DNA from 2 places in the Kastovskya adunca genome. Region 2 is predicted to be linked to the other one. Evidence: riboswitches for the same ligand, from Rfam matches in the RefSeq annotation. Region 2 holds a riboswitch; the other holds the start of a gene.

Region 1 (3,414 bases), on a different contig from region 2:
CTACGAAGGCAGAAGAGAACCCGACCCCCATGTTTGGGGAAGTGCTGAAAACGCGATCGCCATGGTGAATGCAATTCGCGATCGCTTAATCGAGCTTTCCCCAGAAGACAAAGAGACATTCACAGAAAATGCTGCCCAGCTTACTGAGGAATTGCAGCGAGTAGATCAGTGGGTTACTCAGCAGATTCAAACCATTCCCGCCAATCAGCGAAGACTTGTCACTACCCACGATGCTTTTCAATACTACGCCCGCGCCTACGGTTTAGATGTAACGGGAACTCTGATTGGTATCAGCACCGAGGAGCAACCCAGCGCCCGAACGGTGAGTAGATTGTCGGATGCTGTCAAAGCGGCCAAAGTTCCAGCGATTTTTGCGGAAACAACGATCAACCCGGCATTAATTCGAACTGTCGCAGAGGAAGCGGGGGTGCAGTTAGCATCACAAGAACTCTACTCAGACTCGATTGGCGCACCAGGGGGCGAGGGAGATAGCTACATCAAGATGATAGTTGCTAATACCCGCACGATAGTAGAAGCCTTGGGAGGCAACTACACGGCTTTTGAGCAGCAGGAAGCTTCTTTGCTAGTGCGTTAAGTGCTGTTTATGTGGGAAAGGGGAAAAAAGGCTGTTGTCCCCTTTCTCCCAAGCTTGGGAGAAGGGGTTAGGGGATGAGGAATGAGTCAGATTGCGCTTATAAAGCTACCTTGGCTAATATCAAGTTGATCAATTTATTACGATTGATTTTGATGTTTTTAATGAACCATAAAGACGCATAAACGCGACAGCGGCTTGCCGAAGGCTAGAGCGCAAAGGAAAGAAAAATGTAGAGATTTTTTTAAATATTTAAGTTTTTATGACGATTACAATTTTATTTTGACAATCAAATATGGATCTAGCTAACTAATTATTCAATGATAGAACTATAAAATGCAAATAAAGACATCGCGACTTATTCTTAGAGAATTTATACGAGAGGATTTTCAGCAGCTAGCTCCACTACTTGCTAATCCACAAGTGATGAAATTCTCTACAATCGGTAGGCTCTCAGTCTCGCAAACGCAAGCAAAAGTCGAGAGTTTTATTAGTTCCTATTCCAGGTACGGTTTCGGAAAATGGGCTGTTGTTCTTAAAGAAAGTAAGGATTTGATAGGCTACTGCGGCATAGCAGTAGAAATTATTGATGACCAAGAGGAAAAAGAACTTGGATATCGATTAGATGAAAAATACTGGGGAAGAGGTTTGGCAACGGAAGCGGCTTCAGCGGCTTTAGAATATGGATTAAATAAACTTGAAATTGCCTATATTTTAGGAGTTGTGGAGCGGGAGAATATAGCTTCAGTTAAAGTTTTGAAGAAAATCGGAATGAAGTACGAAAAAAAGACCGTATTTCAGGGAGTAAGCATGGATGTTTATCGGATAGAAAAAGAAAAGCCCTCAGGATTCCAGTAGCGATGTCGTTACGGTTGTGTCGTGAGTCTGCTTGACTGACAGAGCTTTAACCCTTTAACCGGAGAAAGGGAGCTAGAGCCATTCAAGGTTTCTCATGCGTCCCTTTCGGGTTCTCTTGAGAGGGATTTAGGGTGAGGGGGAAAGACTTTTTTCAGTTAACTAGGTCGTGAGTAGAGATAAGGTTGGATAATAGATGCGATCGCAATAACCGTGATACATTGAGGAAACTAGTCGGTTCTGATGGAGAGCAGCCGTTAGAAGTAATGGGGAAAGTTCGGTGCAAATCCGACGCTGTCCCGCAACTGTAATGAAACCACTAAGGTTTCTTAGTCAGAATGCCCGCCGACGTTAAGAGTTACTTTGATATCCATCTGCGAGGTACAGATGAAGAATCGTTATGACCCAAACAACTTTATTTGTCTGCACCACCTGTGCTAGCACCTGGAAGGACGGCAAACCTATCGGTGTTAGCGGCGGGCAAAAACTTTTAGAACAACTTCAGCACCTCCAGCAAGGTGACAACTTCTCGATTCGCCCTGTCGAGTGCATGAGTGCTTGCAGCCATGCCTGTGTGGTTTCCTTCGCTGCCCCTGGAAAGTACACTTATGTGTTTGGCGACTTACCCGTTAATGACGAAGCATTACCTGTCACCTCAGCCGCCGTGCTGCAATGTGCTAGTCAGTACTCTGCCAAGTCAGATGGATTGTTGCCTTGGTCAGAACGACCAGAACCGCTGAAACGTAGCCTTTTAGCGAAGGTTCCGCCGCTTACTTGAGCAAAGACTAAAAAGCTTTCAATTAAGGAGTGAATTGTGGGTACAAAGATTCCCGTTACGGTTGTTACTGGCTTTTTGGGAGCAGGTAAAACAACGCTGGTGCGCCAGTTGCTGCAAAACAATCAAGGGCGACGTATTGCCGTGCTGGTGAATGAGTTTGGCGAAGTTGGCATTGATGGCGAACTGCTGCGTTCTTGCCAGGTTTGTGACGACGACGAAGACTCCATCAGCAATATTGTGGAATTGACGAATGGTTGCCTGTGCTGCACCGTACAGGAAGAGTTTTTGCCGACGATGCAAGAATTACTCAAGCGGCGCACTCGCCTCGATTGTATCGTGATCGAAACTTCCGGTCTAGCCTTACCAAAACCGTTGGTACAAGCCTTCCGTTGGCCAGAGGTTCGTACAGGCGCAACGGTGGATGGTGTGATTACGGTAGTTGATTGTGAGGCAGTCGCAGCCGGGACTCTAGCCTCTGATTTAGATGCTCTCAACACCCAACGGCAAGCTGACCCCAACTTAGAGCATGAAACGCCGATTGAGGAGTTGTTTGAAGACCAATTGGCTTGTGCGGATTTGGTGCTGCTGACTAAGGTTGATTTGGTGGATGAAGAAACCCGCCATAAGGTACAGCAGTGGTTACAGCAACAACTTCCTTCGGGAGTAAAGGTGGTGCCTTGCCGTAGCGGTGAAGTTAGCCCAGAGTTACTGCTAGGCTTCAATGCAGCGGTAGAGGATAACCTAGATAGCCGTCCTAGCCACCACGACACGGAAGAAGACCACGAGCATGATGATCAGGTGAACTCGATTCATGTAACCCTCGATCAAGCCTTTGAACCACAAGCACTAGTGAAGCGACTTTCGGCTTTAGTGGAACAGCAGGAAATTTACCGGATTAAGGGTTTTGTTGCCGTGCCGAACAAGTCGATGCGTTTGGTGCTGCAAGGCGTTGGGAAGCGGTTTGATTCCTTCTACGATCGCCCCTGGCAAGGGACGGAACCCCGTCAGACAAAGTTGGTGGTCATTGGTCGCGCTTTGGATCGGGTGCAAATCGAGCAAGCAATCCGGGGCGAAGTTCTGGTTGGCTGAGTCGCTTGCGGCTAGTCCATTCTTTGTTGAGTCCGCGCAGGCGGAATAAGCCTGGTTGAGGCGAGATTTCAGTCGTTATACCAATTCTCACCAAATACAT
Region 2 (3,414 bases):
TACAATCCGCCGCTTAGTAAAGCCAGGAGAGGAACGCGCGGCGAATACATCTTCTACCAAAAGCTCAAAACGACAAAAGCTCAATGCACCTACGTCTGCTGCCGATTTAGAAACAGTCGATACGGTGGGGGATGGTGTTCTCGTTCAGTGTGTTAAAGAAGGCAAGAAGCTGAGGGCGAGAGTTGTTTCAGATGGCTACGATCCTAACTACAACATGCGCTTTCCCCGCGACATTCGAGAAGAAAACATCCTCTATGTTGTGGACGAAGTGGAAGAAGCTAAGAATGGGGGTTCTTATATTGCTTATGGAAAGATTCGCCGATTAATTCAATAAGCGATCGCTTTTACGCTCCTGGAAATACGCGCTTTAAATCGAGAGATAAGTCAGGAAAGCCAGGAAGTGTAACCGTTTCATTTGGCAAGGCAATCTGCCTGATCCGATAGCCAAATTTCCCTTGAGTATCTTGATAGGGCTGACTGTAGCGCTCCAGTTGATTAGCAACCAAATTCATCATCCAATAATCCTGAATTTGGTTTTCTGCATACAAAGATAGCTTGACAGTTCGGTCATACTCCAAGGTGGAGTCTGAAACTTCAACGACCAGCAGAATATCCTGGGGATAAGGATGATGGGATAAGTAATCATCTGGCTGTCCTTGGGCGATCGCCGCATCGGGTTCTGGCTCGCTGTCGGCAGATAAAACGATCGGCTCCTGTCCCCGTACCACAGCACAATTGACGACTAACCGATCCAACTCCCGGATTAGCTTAGTATTGCCAACCGAATGCAGCGTACCTTTAGCCGCCATTTGCACGAGTTCTCCCCGAATCAGCTGCACGCGATCGCCCTCAGCAAAGAAACCTAGCTCAATCAGGCGATGATACTCGGTTACTGTAAAGCGCTTAGTGGTGACCGGGAGCATACTGAGTCAGCAGGAAACGACACCTTTATTTTCTCGCAAGTGACGCGGCGGGATATGAAGCGATCGCTCCCCATCATCGGGGAGAAGTCAGAATAATTCTTCTCCCTCCTCGTCAACGGCACCATGCTTTACCCATAAATGACCCAATCAAAACCCTCAGAGGGATTTGGGTACAGCCGTTTCCAGAATTTATCAGTCGCTATTAGCTGATGACGGCGGAAGTTAGGAAAACAACGCCAATGGCGCTAATTGCCAAACCTGCAAGTTGGGTTGGGGAAAAGGGTTTGCCGCTAAAGTTCTGTAGCGCCCATTTGCCGCCTACGAAAGCGAAGAGGGCAATACCGTACTGCATGATGAAGAAACCTAACAGATAAGCAATCAGCGGTGACATTTCTGCACCGATAATGGACTCACCATAGGCGAAACCATGAAATAAGCCTGCAATGGCAGCTATCACGGTGAGTACTAACCCGTTGGGTTTAGTTGGGATTGCCAGAATAGCTCCGAAGGCGACGACAGAAAAGGAAATTACAATTTCAGGGCTTGGTAAGTCAATACTGAGCAGATGAATCCCCGTTCCTGCGAGGGTTGCCACGATGAACCCGGTGGGAATCAATAGTCCCTGCGTCAGTCCAATGGCGACTAATCCGCTAGCAATGACAAACGCTAAATGATCCAGACCTACAACCGGGTGTCCCAATCCTGATAGGAAGCCAGTGATGAAGTTGGCGGGTACCTGTCCTCCTGTGGGATGGTGAGCGATCGCCTCTGGAGCCGCACACAACAACCCAGCAATTACAAGAATGACTATACCCAAGCCAAGTCCCTGTCTATGCTTGAGAAAAGGCGATCGCCCAGGGTGAGCAGAAACAGAATGTACGAGTTTTGCAGATTTGACATGGGACATGGAACACCTCTGTATTCACAACAATAGATTTGACAAACTGGTTTCGGGGACTGGCAATTGATAGTGGGAAAGATACGAAGTTGTTGATTTGCTTGATCCTGAAGATTGTTCCCCAATCTCCAAAACATATCGATGTAGAAATGCACAGTTGAGGGACTGAGCTGCGGTCGCGATCGCTACCTACTCTCACCTGTAATCAAACCTCAATCAGCCTTTCAGCTAAATTTTGTTCAGTACCGTATTCCTAAAACCAGCAACTCGTAGCCTAGGATACTAGATGATTGATGAGCCTCTTACCTAATTCGTCGAGTTAACTGCTCAATCCGCGCTGGTATGACGTTAATTCTCAGCGATTGACTGCTTCCTACAGACAGCGACGGCTATAACCACTAATTAATTTTTGTAATTTCCAATCAGTCCTCATCCGTACCTCGCAGATGTTTTTAATATCGACTTTCTTCATCGGCGGGCATTCTGACTGAGAGAACATCTCATTACAGTTGCGGTACAGTGCCGGATTTTCACCGAACTTTCCCCGTTATCTCTGGTAGCTGCTCCCTACCAGAACCGATGCATGGGTACTGTATCACATTTACTAAACTGGCGTTATCCTCAACAGCCTCGCCAACTTAGGCATTCATAAAAAGAGGGGCACGCTATAGCGCACCCCTATTTATGGAATTCAATTACCTAAAGAAAAAGACTTCCTTTCTTAATCGTCTCTCTCTCTGTTTAAATCGCTGTGTTAGGCGTCGGGGGGTAGGATGACTTGGTCAATGGCATGAATAACACCATTGCTGGCTTCAATATCGGCTTGAACAACACGGGCATTATTTACCATGACGCCAGTGTCGCTGACTACCACTTCTACAGGGCTACCTTGCACGGTTTCAGTTGCTCCAGATTCCAGCATTGTGGAACTCATTTCACCAGGAACTACGTGGTAAGAGAGAACTTGGACGAGTAGATCGCGGTTTTCTGGTCTTAACAGTTGCTCAATTGTACCCGCAGGCAGAGCAGCAAAGGCTGCATCTGTGGGGGCAAAGATAGTGTAAGGCCCTTCAGCCGCTAAGACTTGATCTAAACCTGATGCTCTCAGAGCTGCCGTTAAGATTTTAAAGGAATCATTAGACGCGGCAACACCAATGACGCTGTCGCTTGCGGTGGTGGAGCGAGCTTCCATTGTCGATTCTGTGCCCATCTCCATTGAGGTATTACCCATAGTGGAGCGATCGCCTGTCATGGTGGAGCCAGAACCCATGGCTGATTCATTACTCATACCCATTGAGGTATTACCCATTGAGGCATTACCCATAGTGGAGCGATCGCCTCTCATGGTGGAGCCAGAACCCATTGCTGATTCACTACTCATACCCATTGAGGTATTACCCATTGAGGTAGTACCCATGGTTCTAGAACTACTGGAACTTACTAAGTCAGACAAGGTGCGGGGAGTGAGGGCATTAGCACCTAGGGTAGAAGTGAGGGCAGTAGCGATTTCCTCAGGCACTAGGACTTGGTTAATGACATGAATGACACCGTTGTTGCCTTGGATGTCGGCTTGAGTAACCATCGCATTGCCAA

What was found. A riboswitch is a leader RNA that binds a small molecule or an ion and turns the genes downstream of it on or off. The one in region 2 is predicted to bind cobalamin.
Region 1: it holds a riboswitch for cobalamin, as region 2 does, so the genes downstream of both, AC5JR3_RS22315 (DUF1636 domain-containing protein) here and AC5JR3_RS02095 (HupE/UreJ family protein) in region 2, are expected to answer to the same signal.

Annotation. Positions count from the first base shown of each region.
Region 1 covers NZ_JCACLG010000059.1:16,385-19,798, reverse strand. Annotated here, with positions in the region: gene AC5JR3_RS22325 (metal ABC transporter substrate-binding protein) at 1-595, shown strand, start outside; gene AC5JR3_RS22320 (GNAT family N-acetyltransferase) at 929-1,450, shown strand; cobalamin riboswitch at 1,666-1,811, shown strand; gene AC5JR3_RS22315 (DUF1636 domain-containing protein) at 1,848-2,225, shown strand; gene cobW (cobalamin biosynthesis protein CobW) at 2,262-3,314, shown strand.
Region 2 covers NZ_JCACLG010000008.1:45,341-48,754, reverse strand. Annotated here, with positions in the region: gene AC5JR3_RS02105 (vWA domain-containing protein) at 1-334, shown strand, start outside; gene AC5JR3_RS02100 (Uma2 family endonuclease) at 345-923, opposite strand; gene AC5JR3_RS02095 (HupE/UreJ family protein) at 1,126-1,830, opposite strand; cobalamin riboswitch at 2,278-2,417, opposite strand; gene AC5JR3_RS02090 (fasciclin domain-containing protein) at 2,576-3,414, opposite strand, start outside.